DNA from 3 places in the Sinorhizobium sp. 7-81 genome. Region 1 is predicted to be linked to each of the others. Evidence: riboswitches for the same ligand, from Rfam matches in the RefSeq annotation. Region 1 holds a riboswitch; each other region holds the start of a gene.
The links. Region 1 has a riboswitch for cobalamin ahead of cobU (bifunctional adenosylcobinamide kinase/adenosylcobinamide-phosphate guanylyltransferase). Riboswitches for the same ligand answer to the same signal wherever they lie in the genome.
Positions count from the first base shown of each region.

Region 2: linked by a shared signal. The riboswitch ahead of bluB (5,6-dimethylbenzimidazole synthase) and the one ahead of cobU (bifunctional adenosylcobinamide kinase/adenosylcobinamide-phosphate guanylyltransferase) in region 1 are both predicted to bind cobalamin.
Region 3: linked by a shared signal. The riboswitch ahead of QN224_RS04040 (aromatic ring-hydroxylating dioxygenase subunit alpha) and the one ahead of cobU (bifunctional adenosylcobinamide kinase/adenosylcobinamide-phosphate guanylyltransferase) in region 1 are both predicted to bind cobalamin.

Region 1 covers NZ_JASKLT010000007.1:247,096-254,261, forward strand. The annotation lists gene QN224_RS22900 (MurR/RpiR family transcriptional regulator) at 319-1,161, opposite strand; cobalamin riboswitch at 1,328-1,736, shown strand; gene cobU (bifunctional adenosylcobinamide kinase/adenosylcobinamide-phosphate guanylyltransferase) at 1,870-2,397, shown strand; gene cobW (cobalamin biosynthesis protein CobW) at 2,401-3,465, shown strand; gene cobN (cobaltochelatase subunit CobN) at 3,477-7,166, shown strand, end outside.
Region 2 covers NZ_JASKLT010000003.1:486,041-493,206, reverse strand. The annotation lists gene QN224_RS14920 (TolB family protein) at 1-415, shown strand, start outside; gene QN224_RS14915 (LacI family DNA-binding transcriptional regulator) at 440-1,462, opposite strand; gene QN224_RS14910 (phytanoyl-CoA dioxygenase family protein) at 1,560-2,753, shown strand; gene QN224_RS14905 (SDR family oxidoreductase) at 2,829-3,650, shown strand; cobalamin riboswitch at 3,735-3,949, shown strand; gene bluB (5,6-dimethylbenzimidazole synthase) at 3,993-4,679, shown strand; gene QN224_RS14895 (DUF2865 domain-containing protein) at 4,785-5,897, opposite strand; gene QN224_RS14890 (acyl-homoserine-lactone synthase) at 6,178-6,822, opposite strand; gene QN224_RS14885 (LuxR C-terminal-related transcriptional regulator) at 6,978-7,166, opposite strand, start outside.
Region 3 covers NZ_JASKLT010000001.1:843,585-850,750, forward strand. The annotation lists gene QN224_RS04030 (L-threonylcarbamoyladenylate synthase) at 1-751, opposite strand, end outside; gene QN224_RS04035 (DUF6656 family protein) at 954-1,553, opposite strand; cobalamin riboswitch at 1,861-2,062, shown strand; gene QN224_RS04040 (aromatic ring-hydroxylating dioxygenase subunit alpha) at 2,170-3,414, shown strand; gene QN224_RS04045 (hybrid-cluster NAD(P)-dependent oxidoreductase) at 3,411-4,511, shown strand; gene QN224_RS04050 (glycoside hydrolase family 25 protein) at 4,541-5,605, opposite strand; gene QN224_RS04055 (transporter) at 5,790-6,779, opposite strand; gene QN224_RS04060 (acyl-CoA dehydrogenase) at 7,014-7,166, shown strand, end outside.

The DNA.
Region 1 (7,166 bases):
TCCCCTTGTTGGCTAACAACGTGAAAACTTAGTTTCATCAGTCTACACCATGAAACGAGGATTTCATAACGGATTTTGCCCGGTGGAAGGTGATTTGCATTTGCCGAACCGTAACAAAGACATACGGATGCTATGCGCTGCGATCATCTTCCTGGACACCAACGGGAAGGCAGGTTTCATGCCAATATTTGTGAAAATAGGATTTCACGTGGGAGATCAAGCATCTACCACCAGAACTTCGAAATTCTTGCGCGTCAAACTGCCGTTTCTTGTGATTAAATAATGTTCTGCAATTTCAGGCAGGCGCCCAAACGGCGATCAGAGTTCTTCGAGCGCGTCGTTCAGCGCCTCGATGCCACGCAGACGGTTTCGACCGGCGACGCCGGCGATCTCGATGCAGCGGGTCGTGAGCAGATGGCAGAGCGCCATGACCGAGACATGGTTGAAGAGCGGCCCCGGCGCCAACGTCTGACAGCGGAAATGCCACTCGGCCGGGCTGAGAAAAGGCACGCCTTCATCGGTGATATACAGCAGCTTGGCGCCGGATTTCTCCACTTGCGCCAGCAGGCTATCCATCAGCGCGATGCGACGGCGCAAGCCGAAGACGATGACGACGTCCTCGTCCGAGAAGCTGACGAGATGTTCGCCCATCGTTTGTCCGCCACCCGGAATGGCGGCGATGTTCTCGATGACCTGCGTCAATTGCCACTGAAGGTAGGTGGCGAAGGAATGGCTGGCGCGAAAGCCGATGACCCAGACCTTGCGGGCCTTCAGGATTGCTTCCGACGCGGCGTTTATCTGGCTCTCCGCTATAGCGAGGAATGTCGCTTCGAGATTGGCGACGCCTTGCGCCACATGCGCGGCAACAGATTGTTCGCCGGCTGAATCGGTGGCAGTCGCCAGGAAAAGCCGCGATCCGGTTTGCTTGTCCGCGCGCGCGTGCCGGCGTGCCGCCTCGTAGTTCTCATAACCGAGGCGCTGGATGAAGCGCGAGACGGTGGCTTTCGACACATGCGCAAGTGCTGCGAGTTCCTGCGCCGAATAGCTGGCGATCTCACCCGGAAAATCGCAGACGAAGTCGCCCAGGCGCCGCTCCGCCGGATGGAGCTCCGGCAGAACGTCGCGCACGCGGGTGAGAAAGGATCTTTCCTTGGCGTTCATCATTGATTCCATGAAATTCTCGTTTCATGGGAATGTCCGATTTCCACGCGGCCTTGGCAATAGCGACGCGGTGAAACTCGGCTTCCGGTTGTCAGTTATGGTTGCTGGCGTATTTCGGGGCGGCCCATGTCGCAGCCGGTCGATTGACTTTGCGGGTTCCGCTTCATAATTAACGATAAAGGATGGTTCCCTCGCGCCGGAGCGGAGCGGGGAGTAAATGGGAATGTGACGGGGCGGACCCAAACCGGGCGCCCTTATCGCAGCCGACCCCGCGACTGTAGAACGGTCAGGGTTCGCCATCGGGTCTGTCACCTTTTCCTGACGCGCTGCATGGGGCAGTTTCGCGGGATTGGACTTTCAGGCCGGAAAAGCCACTGGCATGGCATCGTGATCAGCCGGGCTGGACGCCTCTTCTTCTACGAATCGTCCGCCTTTCATGATGCTGCATATGCCGGGAAGGCGAGGCGGACCCGTTCGGCTTTTTGGCGGCTTGTGTTCAGCAATCGTTGAACGCACGTCGCTTTGAAGCCGTGACGCCGTGAGCCAGGAGACCTGCCATCCGTCAGGGCATTCCGCCCGCAGGGGGAGACCGTTCCCCGATGCCAGCACGGAGGTTGTCGTGGCTCAAAAATCCCCCTTGCGAACACGCCGTCGGCGTGTTGGCTTTTCTTTTCCGCTGCAAGCCGTCGGCGCGCTGGGGCCGGCGGCATGATCATTCCCCATGCCGGACCGATTCTCGTCCTTGGCGGCGCCCGCTCCGGCAAATCCTCTTTCGCGGAAAAGCTCGTCGAAGCCTCCGGGCTGCCGATGCACTACGTCGCGACCGGACGAGCCTGGGACGACGAGATGCGCGATCGCATCCGCCACCACCAGGACACGCGGCGCGGCAAGGGCTGGACGACCCATGAGGAGCCGGTCGACCTCGTGGGATTGCTTCGCCGCATCGACGATCCGGCGCGCGCAATCCTAGTCGACTGCCTGACGCTCTGGGTCACCAACCTGATGATGGAAGAGTGCGACATGGCGGCGGAATTCGCCGCGCTCGCCGCCTTCCTGCCCGAGGCGCGGGCGCGCCTCGTCTTCGTTTCCAACGAGGTCGGTCTTGGCATCGTTCCGGAAAACCGGATGGCGCGCGATTTCCGCGACCATGCCGGCCGCCTCCACCAGATCGTCGCGGAGAAATCCGCCGAAGTTTACTTTGTCGCGGCCGGACTGCCGCTGAAAATGAAGGGTTGATCCATGACACTCGCTAAGGCCCAGCAGGGCAAGATCCCGGCCACAGTCATCACCGGCTTCCTCGGCGCCGGCAAGACGACGATGATCCGCAATCTGCTGCAGAATGCCGACGGCAAGCGCATCGCGCTGATCATCAACGAGTTCGGCGATCTCGGCGTCGACGGCGATGTCCTGAAAGGTTGCGGTGCGGAGGCCTGCTCCGAGGAAGACATCATCGAGCTCACCAATGGCTGCATCTGCTGCACCGTTGCAGATGATTTCATTCCGACCATGACGAAGCTGCTCGAACGGGAGAACCGGCCCGACCATATCGTCATCGAAACCTCGGGCCTTGCGCTGCCGCAGCCGCTGGTCGCCGCCTTCAACTGGCCGGATATCCGCAGCGAAGTGACAGTCGACGGCGTCGTGACTGTCGTCGATAGCGCCGCGGTTGCCGCCGGCCGCTTTGCGGACGACCACGACAAGGTCGATGCGTTGCGCGTCAACGACGACAGTCTCGACCATGAGAGCCCGCTCGAAGAACTCTTCGAGGACCAGTTGACGGCCGCCGATCTCATCGTTCTCAACAAGACCGACCTTATCGACGCCTCGGGCCTCAAGTCGGTGCGTGACGAGGTGGCTTCCCGCATCAGCCGGAAGCCGACGATGATCGAGGCGAAGAATGGCGAGGTGGCTGCCGCCATCCTGCTCGGCCTTGGCGTCGGCACCGAGGGCGAGATCGCCAACCGCAAGTCCCATCACGAGATGGAACATGAGGCCGGCGAGGAGCACGACCACGACGAATTCGACAGTTTTGTCGTCGAACTCGGCGCGATCGCCGATCCGGCCGCCTTCATCGACCGGCTGAAGGGCGTGATCGCGGAACACGATGTGCTACGCCTCAAGGGCTTCGCCGACGTCCCCGGCAAGCCGATGCGCCTCCTGATCCAGGCGGTCGGCAGCCGCATCGACCAGTATTACGACCGGGCCTGGGCGGCCGGCGAGGCACGCGGCACGCGCCTCGTCGTCATCGGCCTGCACGACATGGACGAGGCTGCCGTCCGCGCGGCGATTTCGGCGCTGGTGTGATCGGATAGAAAATGCATCTGCTGCTCGCCCAGAAAGGCACGATCGCCGATGGCAACGAGGCGATCGATCTCGGGCAAAGCCCGGCCGACATCCTGTTCCTCTCGGCCGCCGACACCGAGCTTGCCTCGATTGCGGCGGCCCACGGACGGCGGACGGGGGCAAGAACGCTGCGCATAGCCAGCCTGATGAACCTGATGCATCCGATGTCAGTCGACACCTATGTCGACCGTACGGCGCGGCATGCGAAGCTCATCGTCGTGCGCCCGCTCGGCGGCGCCAGCTATTTCCGCTACTTGCTCGAGGCGCTGCATGCCGCCGCGGTGATGGGCAAATTCCAGATCGCGGTGCTTCCCGGCGATGACAAGCCGGATCCAGGCCTCGATCCGTTTTCGACGGTGTCGGCGGAGGACCGGGAGCGCCTCTGGGCATACTTCACCGAAGGCGGTGCTGACAATGCCGGCCTTTTTCTCGACTATGCCGAAGCGCTGATTTCCGGCCGCGAGAAGCCGCAGCCGGCGCGGCCGCTCTTGAAGGCGGGCATCTGGTGGCCGGGCGAGGGCGCGGTCGGTGTGGACCGGTGGCGCGTAATTGCTGGCTTGCCGGGAACACCCCCCTCTGTCCTGCCGGACATCTCCCCCACAAGGGGGGAGATTGACCCGCGGGCAGCCCCCGTTTCCCCCTCAAAGGTGACGCCGACTACTGGGTGGCCCTCCAACCCCCTGCCCGTGGAAGTGCAGGCGGTTGCCTCCGTGATCTTCCCCCTTGTGGGGGAGATGCCCGGCAGTGCAGAGGGGGGTATTCCCCACGCCGACGCCGTTTCCAAACCCACTGTCGCCATCTGCTTCTACCGCGCCCTCGTGCAAAGCGGCGAAACCAAGCCCGTCGAAGCCTTGATCGAGGCGCTTGCGGCTGAAGGCATGCGGGCGCTGCCGGTCTTCGTTTCGAGCCTGAAGGATCAGGTGTCGATCGGCACGCTGCAGGCGATCTTCGCTGAATCCGCTCCGGACGTGGTGATGAACGCCACCGGCTTTGCCGTCTCCGCGCCCGGTGCCGATCGTCAGCCGACGGTGCTCGAATCGACCGGCGCGCCAGTCCTGCAGGTGATCTTTTCCGGTTCCTCGCGCGCCGCCTGGGAGGCCTCGGCGCAGGGGCTGATGGCGCGTGATCTCGGCATGAACGTCGCCCTGCCGGAGGTGGACGGCCGCATTCTCTCCCGCGCCGTCTCGTTCAAGGCGGCGTCTGTCTACGACCCGGCCGTGGAAGCGAACATCGTTGGGCACGAACCGCTCTTGGATCGCGTCCGCTTTGCCGCGCGGCTTGCCGCCAATTGGGCGCGGCTGCGCCGGGCAAAGCCCGAGGCACGCCGCATTGCCATCGTCATGGCCAATTACCCGAACCGCGACGGCCGCCTCGGCAACGGCGTCGGCCTCGATACGCCGGCCGGCACCATCGAGGTGCTGAAGGGGATGGCCGCGGAAGGCTATCGCGTCGGCGACCTTCCCGAGGACGGCGATGCGCTGATACGCTTCCTCATGGCTGGGCCGACCAATGCTGCGAGCCGCGATCGCGAAATCCGCGAGGTCATTTCGCTCGATCAATACAAGGATTTCCTCGCCTCCCTTCCGAAGCAGATTCAAGACGAGGTAACGGCACGCTGGGGCGAGCCCGAAGTCGATCCCTTCTTCCTCGACGGCGCCTTCGCGCTACCGCTCGCGCGCTTCGGCGATGTTCTCGTCGGCATCCAGCCGGCACGCGGCTACAACATCGATCCGAAGGAAACCTATCATGCGCCGGACCTCGTGCCGCCGCACGGCTATCTCGCCTTTTATGCTTTCCTGCGACAGGTCGTCAAAGCCGACGCCATCATTCACATGGGCAAGCACGGCAATCTCGAATGGTTGCCGGGCAAGGCGCTGGCGCTTTCGGAGAATTGCTATCCCGAGGCGGTGTTCGGCCCGACGCCGCATCTCTATCCCTTCATCGTCAACGATCCGGGCGAGGGCACGCAGGCCAAGCGCCGCACCAGCGCCGTCATTATCGACCATCTGACGCCGCCTTTGACGAGGGCGGAATCCTACGGACCGCTCAAGGATCTGGAGGCGTTGGTCGACGAGTATTACGAGGCGGCCGGTGGCGACCCGCGGCGGCTCAGGCTCCTGAGCCGACAGATCCTCGACCTCGTCCGCGACATCGGTCTCGATCATGATGCCGGCATCGAAAAAGCCGACAGCGACGACAAGGCGCTGGAAAAGCTTGATGCCTATCTCTGCGACTTGAAGGAGATGCAGATCCGCGACGGGCTGCATATCTTCGGCGTCGCGCCGGAAGGGCGTTTGCTGACCGACCTCACCGTGGCGCTGGCGCGGGTGCCGCGTGGGTTAGGCGAGGGCGGCGACCAGAGCCTGCAGCGGGCCATTGCGTCGGACCTGGGGCTAGGCGGGTCGGCGCGAGTACCCCCCTCTGTCCTGCCGGACATCTCCCCCGCAAGGGGGGGGATCGGGGATGCGTCGGCTCTTACATCGGCGGCGCCGCAAGGTGAGGCGAGCCCAACGGCTCGGCAACGCGATGCAAGTCTCGTGGCCCGGTCATCCCAGGCGGGTCTGACGGCAGAAGGTGCAGTTGTTAGCTATAGCGTCGACCAACCGAGTATTGGCGGCAGCACCGGGGAACCGAGCGGTCGCCACCTGCCAATCTCCCCCCTTGTGGGGGAGATGCCCGGCAGGGTAGACGGAGGTGCGCCTTCGCAGCGGCAACCTTTCGATCCCCTCGACTGCGTCATGTCCACGCCGTGGACTGGCCCGAAGCCCACGCCTCTCGCCTCTCTCTCGGATGCACCCTGGCGCACCGCCGGCGATACCGTTGAGCGTATCGAACTCCTCGCTGCGAAGCTGGTGTCCGGCGAGATCGCCTGTCCCGCTGACTGGCCAGCCACCCGTGCTGTCCTTGACGGGATCGACGCGCGACTGAAGCCCTCGATCGAGGGTTCCGGTGAAGCAGAAATCAAAGGTCTGCTCACCGGGCTCGATGGGCGCTTCGTAGCACCCGGCCCCTCGGGCGCGCCGACGCGTGGGCGGCCGGACGTGCTGCCGACCGGCCGCAATTTCTATTCCGTCGACAGCCGCGCCGTGCCGACGCCGGCGGCCTATGAGCTCGGCAAGAAATCGGCCGAATTGCTCATCCGCCGCTACCTCCAGGACCATGGGGAATGGCCGTCCTCTTTCGGGCTCACCGCCTGGGGAACCTCCAACATGCGCACCGGCGGCGACGACATCGCCCAGGCGCTGGCGCTGATCGGCGCAAAGCCGGTCTGGGACATGGCCTCGCGCCGCGTCACCGGCTACGAGATCGTACCGCTGGCGGTGCTCGGTCGTCCGCGTGTCGATGTCACGCTCAGGATTTCCGGTTTCTTCCGCGACGCTTTTCCAGAACAGATCGCGCTCTTCGACAAGGCGGTGCGCGCTATCGGCGCGCTGGAAGAGGATGATGCCGACAACATGATCGCCGCGCGCATGCGTGCCGAGACGCGGCGGCTGGAAGAGAAGGGCGTCGATCCGAAGGAAGCGGCGCGCCGCGCCTCCTATCGCGTCTTCGGCGCCAAGCCGGGTGCTTACGGGGCCGGCCTGCAGGCTCTGATTGACGAGAAGGGCTGGGACAAGCGCGCCGATCTCGCCGATGCCTATCTCACCTGGGGCGGCTATGCC
Region 2 (7,166 bases), on a different contig from region 1:
GATCCCGGTCGAAGGCGGCGACGAGCGTCGACTGACGATGGGCGAGGGCCGCAATGACGGACCGGACTGGTCGCCGGACGGGCGCTGGATCTATTTCAATTCGAGCCGCACCGGTCGCATGCAGATCTGGCGCATTCGCCCTGATGGCAGCGACGTGCAACGCATCACCGACAGCCCTTATGGCGACTGGTTCCCTCATCCTTCGCCTGACGGCCGGCACCTTCTGGTGCTTTCCTACGACGGCGATGTCTTCGATCACCCACGCGACCTTGACGTCAGGCTGCGCCTTATGGACCCGGAAGGCGGCAATGCGCGCGTTCTGTTCGAGCTCTTCGGCGGGCAGGGGACGATGAACGTTCCGAACTGGTCGCCGTCGGGCGAGGCATTTGCGTTCGTGCGATATCAGCCCGAGTGACTCCCTCGCGGCATGTACGCCGCCTCAGGCGGCCGGTAGATTGTAAGGCGTGATCACCTCGACCGCGGATAGACGTTGGCTTCCGGAGCCGGTGAGAGCCGCCCTTTTCCCCATGAATGCGCGAAATGCAGTACGTGCGTCGGTCTTCAAGTCGTGATGCAGGACGAAATGCACCCGTCCGTCCCTCAGGAGTTCCAGATTATCCTGATCGAGATCATGAGCGATGAAGATTGAGCAAGTGCGGTCGAGCCGACGGAAAGCGGCGAGCACGGCCCGGTTTCCTCCACCGATCGAATAGGCGGCGTTGATCTCGGGATGGCGCGTTAGCGCCTCAAGGGCGAGGGCGCCGGTTTCGTCGTTCTTGCCGTAACCCTCGCTAATCTCGACGATGCCGACCGAAGGGTAGCGTGCGCGCAATATCCGGCGGAAACCAATCTCCCGTTCTTCCTCCCCGCGAAAACGGTTGCTCGAGATCGTGACCAATACGGTCGCCGCCTGATGGGCAAAGCGCTCGCCGATCAGATAGGCGGCGGTCTCGCCGGCCGCGCGGTTGTCGGCACCGGCATAGGCCGTTCTGGCGGAGTGGGGCAGATCTGTGACGAGCGTCACCACCGCAATCCTTGCGCTTTCGAGCCGTGCCACGGCAGCGGTCACCTCCGGCACATCCGGTGCCTTGAGGACGATGCCATCGGTGCCGCGCAGGCGGATTCGGTCGAGCAATTGCGCGATCTCCTGCGCCCGCATCGTTTCCGCGAAATGAAAGCGGCAGCGGAAGATCGTCGGCCTGAAGGTCGTCGCTTCGTTTTCGAAAGCGTGTCGCACCGCCTCGGTAAAGCGCTCCGGCGCTTCCATGACCACATCGATTGCGTATTTCCGCCCCTGGATCTCCAGACCGGCCTGCTGCTTCTCAAGCTCGCGGATCGCCGCCTTGACGCGGGCTATCGTCTGCGGGCGAACACCCGCCCGATCATTGAGCACACGGTCGACCGTGGCGGTGCTCACGCCTGCCTGGAATGCGATATCCTTGACGAGAAACGGATGCGCCACGCCAGGGCCTCCTGATGGTTTTTTGATGGATTTCTGCTCTATCTCGGAATTGGGCGATACGTATAGTCGATAAAATGGTTTGCGAGGAGAATGCCCGATGAAGACCGACAACACGGCGAGGAGGCGCGTCGAACGCGTATGGCTGACGGAGGATTCCTGCAGCATCGAGGCGTTTCGCGTCGAGGTCGAGCGCCGCACCAACCCGGCAGACTATCCGCATGCGGCGGATTGCCAGAAGAACATCCTTATCTACGACAGCGCCAGCCTTATTGCCGCTTGCGCGACGGACGATGGCCGGCGCGCGGCCCTGGCGGAGATTTGCGAGGTCCTTGCAGAAGGGCCGGGCGTTGCGGTGTTCAAGCGCGCCTTCGCTGATACGAGCGTCATAGACGAGGCAAGCCGCATCTTCGACGACATCATCGAGGAGCAACACCGCACCAACAGTGGCGGCGGCGACCATTTCGCCAAACCGGGCGCCAACGACCGGATCTGGAATTCGCTGGAGAAGCATTGCCTGTGCGCTCCAGAAAATTTCGCGGCCTACTACGGCAACGCGGTCATCGCCCTCGCCAGCGAGGCCTGGCTCGGGCCGAACTACCAGATGACGGCGCAGGTGAACCGCGTCAATCCGGGTGGGGCCGCGCAATCGGCGCATCGGGACTATCATCTCGGCTTCCAGACGTCGGCGGTCATCGAGCGATATCCCGCGCACGTGCACAAGCTCTCGCCGGTGCTGACGCTGCAAGGCGCCGTCGCCCATTGCGACATGCCTCTCGAAAGCGGGCCAACCTTGTTCCTGCCCTACAGCCAGACCTATGTGCCCGGCTATCTCGCGCTCAAGCGACCGGAATTCAAAGCCTACTTCGACGAGAACCACATCCAGCTTCCGCTTGAGAAGGGCGATGCGGTGTTCTTCAACCCGGCGCTCTTCCATGCCGCCGGCACCAACCGCTCGGCCGACATCAAGCGTGTAGCAAATCTCCTCCAGGTCTCCTCCGCCTTCGGACGCGCGATGGAAACAGTTGATCGCGAGCGAATGTGCGGCGTGCTCTATCCCGCCCTGAAGGCTCTCGCGGCCGATGGAAAGCTTTCAGTCGCCGAGATCGCCAATGCGATTGCCTCCTGCGCCGAAGGTTATTCGTTCCCGACCAATCTCGATCGCGACCCACCGCTCGGCGGCCTGGCGCCGAAGACGCAGGCGCAGCTGATGCATGAAGCTCTCGCGGCTGGTTGGGACACCGGGACCTTCGTGGAGGTACTCGCCGCGCAGACAACGAAGAAAAAAAGCTGAGGAAGGCCCGAGAGTTAAGGCTTCGGCCGCTGCGGGTGGAGCCTGAAACTGCAAATCTATCCCAAGGAGGATTTCATGAGCACGGAATATGGTCGTCTCGATGGCAAGATCGCCATCGTTACCGGTGGCACGCAAGGGCTCGGCGCGACGATCGCCGCGCTCTTTGCCGAACGGGGCGCGACCGGTATCGTCATCTGCGGGCGCAATGCCGCGAAAGGCGAGGCGAAAGCGGCCGAAATCAGCAAGGCGACCGGTACCAAGGTGGTCTATGTCCCGGCCGATCTTGAACTTGTGGAGGATGCCCGTCAGGTGGTCGCCACTTGCGACCGGGAGTTCGGCCGTGTGGATGCACTGGTGAACGCCGCCGCGATCACCGATCGCGGCACGATCCTCGACACGACGCCGGAACTCTTTGACCGCATGTTCGCAATCAATGTGCGCGCGCCCTTCTTCCTGATGCAGGAAACCGTGAAGGTGATGCGGCGCGAGAAGATCGAGGGCACCATCGTCAATATCGGCTCGATGTCGGCCAAGGCGGGCCAGCCCTTCATCGCCGCCTATTGCGCGTCGAAAGGCGCCCTGGAGACGCTGACCAAGAACACGGCTTACGCGCTTCTCCGCAACCGCATTCGCGTCAACGGGCTCAACATTGGCTGGATGGCGTCGGAGGGGGAGGATCGCATCCAGCGCGAATATCATGACGCACCGGCGGACTGGCTGGAGAAGGCTGCGGCGAACCAGCCTTTCGGCAGGCTTGTCGATCCGGCCGAGGTCGCGCGCGCCTGCGCCTATCTCTCCTCGGCGGAATCAGGCCTCATGACCGGTTCGGTGATCTGCTTCGACCAATCGATCTGGGGTGCCTATGACGGCTCGCCGCATCCGTCGGCGCCGCTCTGATCACCATGCCGCTCTGCGTTTTGCCAAGCGAAGGCGTCGCACAGGCGAGGTGTTTCGCTCGTCTTGCCTTTCGTCGGCGGCTGTGTCCATATGCGGCCGTCAGGTGCCCGCCGCGGCGGGAGAATCGGGAAGCCGGTGCAAGTCCGGAACGTGCCCAACGCTGTGATGGGGACGGTCACGCCAAAAATAAGGTTCTGTTTTGTTGCAGGGCTTTGCCACTGAATCTTGAAGCGATTTGGGAAGGCGGTGCGGCTGGATGATCCAAAGTCAGAAGACCGGCCTGGCGAGATAGACCGGCCCCGCGCGGACGGCGGGAGGTTGTGCATTGTTGGGGATCAAACGATGCGACCTGACCCGATTGGCTGCCTTGCGGCGGCCGGAGCCTTTTCGCCGGACGAACGTGCCGCCGTCTATCGCGCCATCGAAACACGCCGCGACGTGCGGGACGAGTTCCTTCCCGATCCGCTGCCCGACGAACTCATTGCCCGACTGCTTGGTGCCGCCCACAGCGCGCCTTCGGTTGGCTTCATGCAGCCCTGGAACTTCGTGCTCGTCCGTCAGGAGGAGACGCGCGAGAGGGTCTGGAAGGCCTTCGAGCGCGCCAATGAGGAAGCAGCGCTTATGTTCTCCGGCGAGGCGCAGACGAAATACCGCTCGCTGAAACTCGAAGGTATTCGCAAGGCGCCGCTCAGCATCTGCGTCACCTGCGATCGCACACGCGGTGGAGCGGTCGTGCTTGGACGAACGCACAATTCGCAGATGGACGTCTATTCGACCGTCTGTGCGGTCCAGAACCTCTGGCTCGCCGCACGTGCGGAAGGTGTCGGCGTCGGTTGGGTCAGCATCTTCCACGAGCGGGAGATCAAGGCGATTCTCGGCATACCCGAGCATATCGAAATCGTCGCCTGGCTTTGTCTTGGCTTCGTTGATCGGCTCTATCAGCAGCCGGAACTCGCGGTAAAAGGATGGCGTCAGCGCCTGCCGCTCGAGGATTTGGTCTTCGAGGAAGGGTGGGGCATTCAAGGATGAAATCGCGCTTGGATTTAACGGGATAGACGCGATACCTGCACCGTTGTGGGAGTAGACAATGCGGTGTCGGCGGGCGCTCGACCACTGGATCTGCGGCAGAACGATTCAATTGCCCTGGACCGGCTGGTAGCCCGGACCGAGCGGGTTCTTGAGATCGATAGCGCTTTCCTCCTGCGGCAGGAATGCCGGGCCTACGACACGGACCTTCCTGTTCTTCGGATCGTAGGGCCGCTCCTGCACGGGTTTGGCTTGCGCCGAACCCGCGGCCGGCTTCCGGTCGCCGTTGATCGTGATGACCGACGGTTCGCTGCCCGTCGTCGTCTTGCCGAGATCCGTAGCCGGACCTTTCGGGATCCGGCAGCCGCAGACCCCCGGTGCACCGACGCCACGCGCGCGGTAGGCAAATGCGGTCGGCAACTCGGTATAGGGCCTGCCGGTCGAGGCCGAGACCATCTGGTCACTCTCTTCCGTCGCGAGGGCGTGGTAGTAGAGTTCCGTCTCCGCACCGGGGCAGCGTGCCTGGCAAAGTTCGGCATCGCGCGCAAAATCTGCCGGCGTTGCATTTGAAGAGATCGGGAAAAAGGCACCGTCGCAGGTCCGCACGCACATGGTCCTGAGACTGCCGGCCGGCTCTTCGCTGAGCAACGGAAAGTCCTGCATTCCGGCATCGTCATTCAGCAGCGGGTAATCTTCACTGTCAGGTGGGAGATCCCGGAGGATGTTGCGGGGGAGATCGGTGTCGGCGCTGGCGAATTCGTCCTGCCCTTCGACCGGATCCGCGCCCGCCTCATCCTGGCAGCCGTTCAACTCCAGTGCCGCGAGAATACGCCGGCGCGTGTCGCCCGTGTCGCCCGATATCAGCGAGCGGCGGTGCGCCTTGAGCCTTTGAAGATTATCCTCCATGCGGGCGATCGTCTCATCGAGCGCGGCACATGCCTCGTCATTGTCGCCCCCGATCACGACGACACTGCCGGTGTTGCACTCCATGCGACGGCGCTCATTTTTTGCCCGACGGAGCTCGATGTTCTGGCGGGAGACGGCGCCGGTGAAATCGCGCAGGTTGGCTGTCGGGGTAACGATTGTCGAAAGATCGGTCAGTCGTGCGTTCAGGCGTTCACAAACGGTCGAGGCCGCCGCGCCGTCAGCCATCGCCAGCAGCGCCGGGAACAGGACCACCGCCATGCGTTTTAAGTTCCGGGACACGACACTCCGGGACACTGGCTCTCGTCTCTTTCTGCAATCCGGCGCGATCCTTTTCAAGGACGTCGGAAACTCCTGTTTTTCCCCATCATAAAGGGCTGCCGTGACAGTGCAACGTCAAGGCGGAGTCTGCGTTAATGACAACCGCAGCAAAGAGAAGAGGTCCGGACCCCGGAGCGGCCCGGCTACTGCATGTGTCCTTAGATCGTCGCCGACCTAAGGACGAAAACATGCAGCAATTCAAAGTACCACGACATATTTTTGCGCGTCTGATACGACGCGCGGCGCCGTAGGTTCGTCAGGCGGCCCGTGCGGTTTCGAGCGACATCGGGCGCTCAAGCACGGTTCCGTCGATCGCGGCCACATGCTTCATGGTATCGAGCAGTTCCCGCGTCACTTCCCACGCCACGGCCACGGCATAGACGGAGCCGATCCGGTGCGGCTCGGCAATGCGTTCTCCCGGGCACCCCATGCGCCGGAACATCCTTTCCAGGAAGACATCGGTGACCGTGACGATGTGGCTGATGCCGGAGGCAAGACCGAGTTCGCCGACGCCGCACATGAGTTCTGCGGCGGCGACCGTCACCTGGTTCGACGAGCGGTCCTGCGAAATATCCGGATCGATGCAGAAGCGGCTCGATTCCCAGACGGAGGCACTGCGGATTTCAGGATTGTCGCCGAGCAGGATCGGAAATGTATCATCCAGCATATTCGGCCCAAGCGTCGGCAGCAGCCGCAGCGATCCGCGCAATTTTCCGGTTTCCGGTGAATACGACATTACATAGAGAGGGTTCGCCTTGTCGTAGTGGTCGATTTCCCACTCGCCGTCGGTCTTCACGTCCCATTTGAGGAAGTCATGGAACACGCGCTTGCGCAGCCGGAACATTTCGTCGATGGCCCGCGGGTGCTGTCCGCGAGCGTTGCCGTTCAGAATCCTGATCATCTTTCGCTCCATCGTTTTTGCGCGATGGGCAGATGCTGTCAGGCTCAAGTGACACATGTAACTGTCTATAGTGACAGTTTAAAAGCGCATTTTTTCCCACTAAATTTGCGGGGGTTTGTTCCGAGGTCTGACGGGTAACCGTGTGACCGAACCCGTCAGATGGTGGGGATCAGCGCGTGGCGAACCGCCTGAGCCACGGCCTGTGTATTGGAGACGACGTTCAATTTGCGGCGCGCATTGGTCATGAAGAAGCGGACTGTACGCTCGGAAATGCCGAGGATCGTGGCGATTTCCCAGTAACTCTTGCCGGCAGCCGACCAGGTCAGCACTTCGGTCTCGCGGCC
Region 3 (7,166 bases), on a different contig from region 1:
TCAGCGCTTCTCCGGCACAAACGTCCTCGGCATTCAGCCTCACGGCTGCGCCCGGCGCATAATGTGAAGCAAGCATGCCCGGCGCCTCGATCGTCGAGCCGGCGCTTTCGGGCCGCAGGACCTCGCGTCCCGTCAGTTTCTCTATCGCCGCGGCGTCCAGCCCACCGGGCCTCAGAAGCCGCAGTGCCCCGTCTTCAACCTTGATGATCGTCGACTCGAGGCCGATTTCAGCCGGGCCGGCATCAAGGATGAGTTTCAGCCTGGAGCCTAGGTCGGCCTGCACGTGGGCTGCGCTGGTCGGGCTTATCTTCCCCGAAGTGTTGGCACTCGGCGCCGCGAGCGGGCGTCCGAAGCGGGCGATCACCTGGCGCGAGAAGCCGTCGGGCATGCGGATGCCGAGCGTTTCGAGACCGGCCGAGGCGAGCGCATGGACGGCGCTCTCGCGCCGTTGCGGCAGGATCAGGGTCAGCGGGCCAGGCCAGAAGGCCTCGGCAAGACGACGCGAGATCGGGTCGAACGTGACGTGAGCTTCAGCCATCGTCATATCCGAGACATGGCAAATCAACGGATTGAAACGCGGCCGGCCTTTCATCTCGTAAATGCGGCTGATCGCATCGGGGTTGCTGGCATCCGCTGCAAGGCCATAGACCGTCTCCGTCGGGATCGCGACAGGCTCGCCCCCGGAAAGAACGGCGCAGGCTATCTCGATCGCCCGGTCCGGTTCTGTGCGTGTATCGATGATTTCGGCCATGGCAGTTCCGTTTGCCCTTTCCGTCGCTTCCTTAAAGGAGGTGTGGGGAAAACAGAACGATTTTCTTCGTCAATGCATGTCGCCCAAAAGTGCGCAGCGGTTTTGAGACAACGACATGCATGAAAACAAAGAGCGCATGTCGCCTAAAAGTGCGCAGCGGTTTGGGACAACGACATGCATGCAAACAAGGACCGGCTGCGCGTCAGAGACTGCGAATGATCTGGCGCAGCGCATCGTCCCGCGCGCCCAGCATCAAGACGTTCTTGAGCGCGATCTTCGGGTCCTGCGTCCGGAAGATCAGGCCGTTACCGCGGACATCGCGGTTGATGACCATCCGGCCTTCCTCGTCGCCAGGCTCGATGGCCACGGCGAAATACATCCGCGAATAGCCTGTCTGTATCCGATCGAAGAAATGCGTCTCGTCACCGAGATCGGAAAAGAAGTTCGCAAAATAGAAAGCCCAGGGGAGATCGCGCGACTGGGGAAGGTGCGTTTTTGCGGCGGTCACGTGGCAGTAGCCGAGATGCGGACTGTTCGGGAGCGTGCGGTGGAAGACCATCTTCGGAAACTGGATCGATGCATGGAAAGCGTTGATCCGCTTGTGGGTGGTCTCGCCGGCCGCCGCCAGTTTCCGCCCGGTCCGCTCGGCGACTTCCTCATGCGTCAGGTAGCGCCGCTGCTCGGCTACCCAGTGCCGTCGGCGGTCGATTCGTCCGGTTCGGAGGAACTCCGCATGTGGTGTGGTCCTGGGCGCTGGCAGCGAGGCTCTCGGGGCGGCGTCATAGTATCTGAGTTTTGCCATCGGCGTCGGCGCCATCCTGTCCGCGAATTGATCCGTTGCGGAATGCTAGCCGTTCAGGGTTAACAGATAATTTTTCAACGCATTCGTCGATGGTGCTCGCACGGGACGAATGTCGCAAAATGGCCAGTCAACTTCGTGCCGGAGATGGCGCTGCCAAAAAAAATCGCCAGTTGCTTAAATTTTCTACTATCACATTGTTTCTAATGAACAATCTTTATGGTTGCTTCGCGATTGAACACGAGAATGTCGTGTCGCCTTTCCGGAATCGGATGTCGTCAATCGGCAGATGCCGAACTGCTGCGCGCGCTTAGATAGGAACACTCAAGGTGCCGCTCCAGGGAAGGCGGAGAATTGGGAAGCCGGTCAGATCCCGGCGCTGCCCCCGCAACGGTGGTGGAGCGAAAGCCACGGCAAAAGGCCACTGGACGGTGTGTCCGGGAAGGCGCCGGGCTGGTCCCTCGCGGGGCCGCTCCAGAGCCCGGAAACCAGCCTTGGGACGAAATATCGACCGTAACTGGTTGCGGCGGGCAGCCGGATCGGAACCGTTGATGCGCCGGTATCTTTATCGGTGCTGGTTCCTGTCCTGCCTCTCCGAACTGATGAACGAGGATAGGACATGGACGTTCAGAACGATATGCTGCGCCGGCTGAAAACCCGCCGTGAAGGCTATAGCCTCGACCGGGCCTTCTACACCGACCCGGATTATTACCGGCAAGACCTTGAGCACATCTGGTACAAGGACTGGCTCTTCATCGGCCACGACTGCGAAATTCCGAGAGCCGGCAACTACTTCACCGTTCAGGTCGGTGACTATCCGATCGTCATCGTCCGTGACCGGCAGGGAACGATCCGGGCGCTCCACAATTCCTGCCGCCACCGCGGTTCGCGCGTCTGCACGCAACACAAGGGCTCTTCAGCCAAGCTCGTCTGTCCCTATCACCAATGGACCTACGAACTCGACGGCAAGCTGCTCTTCGCCCGGCAAATGCCCGAAGGCTTCGACCCGGCTGAGCACAGCCTGAAACCAGTCCATTGCGAAACCGTGGGCGGCTACATCTTCATCAGCCTTGCCGACAAGCCGATGGATTTCCAGCCGTTCCGCGACATGGCCGCAGGCTATCTCGCACCGCATCGTCTCGGCGAAACCAAGGTCGCCTATGAGAGCACCATCGTCGAGAAGGGCAATTGGAAGCTTGTCTGGGAGAACAACCGCGAGTGCTACCATTGCGCCGCTAACCATCCGGAGCTTTGCCGCACCTACCCCGAAGCCCCGACGGTGACAGGCGTCCAGGGAGCGATGAACGACCCGGAGATCGGCGCCCATTGGGAAAAGTGCGAGGCGGCGGGCCTTCCGAGCACCTTCAGGATTGCGCCGACCGGCCAGTTTCGTATGACAAGAATGCCGCTGATCAACGGCGCCGAGAGCTACACCATGTCCGGTCAGGCCGCAGTCCGCAAACAGCTTTCGGCGGGCGTCAACACGCGCGGGATCGGCACGCTGCTGCTCTTCCACTACCCGACGACCTGGAACCATGTGCTCGGCGATCACGCGATCACCTTCCGCGTGTTGCCGCTGGGGCCGGAATTGACGCAGGTCACCACCAAATGGCTGGTCAGCAAGGACGCGGTCGAGGGCGTCGATTACACGATCGAGGACTTGACCCATGTCTGGACGGAGACCAACGACCAGGACCGGCAGATCGTCGAAGAAAATGCCTTCGGCATCCGCTCGCCGGCCTATGAGCCTGGCCCCTATTCGGCGGAGCACGAGGGCGGCGTGATGCAGTTCGTCGAATGGTACTGCAATTTCATGCAGAACCGTCTGCAGGGCGACGCCGCTCCTCTCTCGCGGGTGGCATGACCATGGAAATGCCCCTGTCCTTCCGCCACTTCGATGAACTGCACCCGTGGATCGATCGCCAGCACCTGCTTGAGTGCATTTCGGCCGTCGTCGAGACCGCGGATGTGATGACCTTCACCTTCCGCTCGGACAAGCCTTCGTGGTTTCGCTATCTGCCGGGGCAGTTCGTCACGCTCGAACTGCCCGTCGGCGAAGAGCCGGCGATGCGCACCTACACGCTGTCGTCTTCGCCGTCGCGACCGCTCTCGATAGCCGTCACCGTCAAGGCGCAGCCGGGCAGTATCGGCACCCGCTGGATGTTCGACAACCTGAAGCCGGGCATGAGGCTGAAGGCGCTCGGGCCGCTTGGCGATTTCAGTTTCGTTCGCCATCCGGGCGAGAAATATCTGTTTATCTCGGCCGGTTCCGGGGTGACGCCGATGATGTCGATGACGCGGTGGATGGCCGACTGCGCGCCCGACACGGACGTCACCTTCATTTCCTGCGCCCGCCGGCCGGAGGATCTCCTGTTCCGCTCCGAGTTGGAGGTTCTCGCCCGCCAGATGCCACGGCTCAATATCGGCTTTCTCGTGGAAGGCCACGAGGCGCGTGACGGATGGCACGGACTGCGCGGCCGCATCGACGCGACGAAATTGCCTCTGCTCGCGCCGGACTTCCTCGAGAGGACGGTGTTTTGCTGCGGGCCCGAACCTTTCATGCGCGGCGTCAGGGAGATGCTGAAAGGCACCGGCTTCGATATGGCGCGTTATCACGAAGAGAGCTTTCAGCCGGCCGCCGCGCCGGCAGCCGAGGAACTTGCGGTTCGCGCCGGACCTGCGGCGGGCGCTCCGGCCGAGGCGATGCGGGTAAGCTTTACCATGAGCGGCAAGGACGTGACGGCCGTGCCGGGCCAGACGATCCTGCAGACCGCGCGCGCCAATGGCGTCAGGATCGGTGCGGCCTGCGAGGGCGGCATCTGCGGTACATGCCGGGTGATGAAGGTCGCCGGCGATGTCGAGATGAAGCACAATGGCGGCATTCTCGATGACGAGATCGAGGAAGGCTACATCCTTGCCTGTTGCTCGCGGCCGCTCGGCGACGTGCAGATCGAGGCGTAAAAGCCGCGGCTTCTTCCCGGAAGGGGGCCTTAGCGCCGCTCCGCCTGGTGGGGCAGGTGTGCTTCGGCTGCTTTGACGGCAATCGAGCCGGTAACGGTCATGTCGACCCCGCTGCCCGACTTGCTCGCGGCCGTTGCCCGGCTCACGAGCAATGCCGGCCGCTCGAACGAGACGGCGGCCCTGGCGCTGGCTGCTGGCGCCGTGCCGCGCGTCGCCGCGGCGACAACGGTCAAAACCGGCGCCTTCTCCGGCAGCAGGGCACCTTGCGCCCAGACGGCCTTCAGCGCGGAGACTGGCATGGCGGCGACGTTCACGTCGATATCGTTAAGCGTGCCGGGCACTCGGTACGGGCAGCGCCGCTTGCCGCAATTGTGCGACGACGAGAATTGCCAGAGCGCGTAACTGTCCCAGTTCCCCATCGGAAACACCTTGCGGATGTCGGGCTTGTAGCGGGCGTACCAGAGCGGAAGGCGAGATAGCAGCCGATGCTTGAGGCGGTTGGCGGCGATGTGCTTCGCGGTGATGTGGTTGGTATAGAGGATCGGATAGCGGCCTGTGCGGGTCTTGATGTGCCCGGCGAAGATGGCGGCATCTTCCAGTGACATGTATTTTTCCGGATCGATCCCCTCGATATCGAGGACCATCACCTCGTCGTCGCGGGGATCGGCATAGTCGAGGAAGTGGTTGGCCTGATCGACAGGATTGCCGGGCCGAGCCAGATGGTAGGCGCCCCAGAGCAGGCCATGCGAGCGGGCGATCATTCGGCGGGTCTGGTAAAGTTCGCGGCTGACGGCGTATTTGCGCCACATCGTCTTGCAGTGGGCTACCGTGTCGCCGCCATGGTCTCCGGTGCAGGAGAAGCTTTCGGGCAGGCCGTCGGACGCCTTTGCGATGAACCCGGCAATACGCTTGTCCTTCAGCATCACTTCCCAGTCGATGCTGTTCATCTCATAAGCATCGACAATGATGGCGTTCTGCCGCTGCTTCCAAGGTTCCAGGTCACTCGCGCGTGCATTCGCCGCCGCGAAGGTCAGACCCAAGAGGGCCACCAGGCGCAAGATCGTCCCCGAGATCGAGAGTCCCCGCTTTTCCATTCACTGAGATTGCCGACATTAGCGTTAAAAGGTCGTAAATCTCAGCCCCGAATTGATCCTGCGCGAGACGAGCGCTCCTGTACATAGACTTCAGGCAGAAGCGTGGCGGCGAAGTTCGGCTCTGGATTGTAGCGTTACCGGCGCGGTTCGATGGAGCCGGTCGCGTCCGGCCCTTCGCCGCGACCTATAAAATGCCTATGCGGCGCAGAATGAGCCAGGCAAGGCCCATGGAACACGCGATGATCAAGGCGGCGTAGAGCGTCCCGCCACCGTCAGCGAAGGGCAGGGCTCCCGTGTTCATACCGAAGAAACCGGTCACCAATGTCGGCGGCAAAAGGAACGCGGTCATCAGCGACAGAATGTAGAGATGTCGGTTGGTCTCCGAGGAAATCTTGCTGTCGATTTCCTCGTGGAGAAGCCTTGCGCGTTCCTGGAGTGCGAAGACATCCCGGTCAACCGCCTCCAATCGGTCGGAAAGCCGCTCCGCCGCGTCGATGAAACCCGGCGGCACCTCGTCCTCCTCCGACGCTCCGGCCCGGCGCAGCAGGGCGAGAATGGTTCTCAGATGCCGGTGCAGCCGCACCACGGTCCTGCGCAGCGGCGCGAGCCCTGGTTGCTGCCTGTGCCCGATCTCTCCGTAGACATGATCCTCGATGACGTTCAGTTCTTCGGTGAGTTCCAGCACGAGCGTGATCAACGTGCGCTGGAACTCGACGACGAGCATTTCGAAGAGGTCGATCGGCCGGCTGCATCTGGCGCTTTTCTCGACTGCCGCCTTTACGCGATCGATGCTGCGCAGTGGATGCAGCCGCGTCGTAATGATGATCTTGTCGCTGACGGCAAAATGCAGCCAGCCGATCGTTTTCGTGACCGCGTCGAACGTGCGCTCGAAGTCCACCAGCGTTCCATGGACGACGTCCTCGGAAACGGTGATTGCGGCCTGTGTGTCGTGACTGGTCAGCGTGGCAATAGCCGACTGCGGAAGGTTGCTGATGCGCTCGATCAGGGCGGGCGTGCGCGCATCGCTGAGCGCGAGATGCAGCCATATCCAGCCGTCACCGTCAGAAAGGGTGTCGATCGACGAGTCGGTGGCAATGCGTTGGCATCGGCTTTCTCCCGGTATGAAGCGGTAGGCCCAGACGAGGCCCGGTATCTCGGGAGAAATCAGGTTCATCGCAGCGCCTTGGCTGGAGCGGGATCATGGAAAAGTGTGAGCGATTTTCCGCCTGCATCCCGCTCCAACGACTCGGCTTCTAATCGCTCTCGATGACAGTTTTGTTACAATCCTCCGCAGTTCGAACCGAGTGCGATTGACGTTGACGTTTACGTAAAAATCAATAGTCTTCCGTTCGACGAAGGACGCGCAGCGCTGTTCGACGATGGTTTCGGCTGCACGGGGAGGATGAGCATGTACAAAGCGCCGGTCGACGAGATCGCATTCACATTGAAGCACGTGGCCGGCATGGCCGAGGCCCTGGACGCCGGTGCTTTTGGTGAACTTGGTGAGGATTTGGTCGATGCGATCCTTGCGGAAGCCGGGCGCTTTGCGACGGAAGAGGTG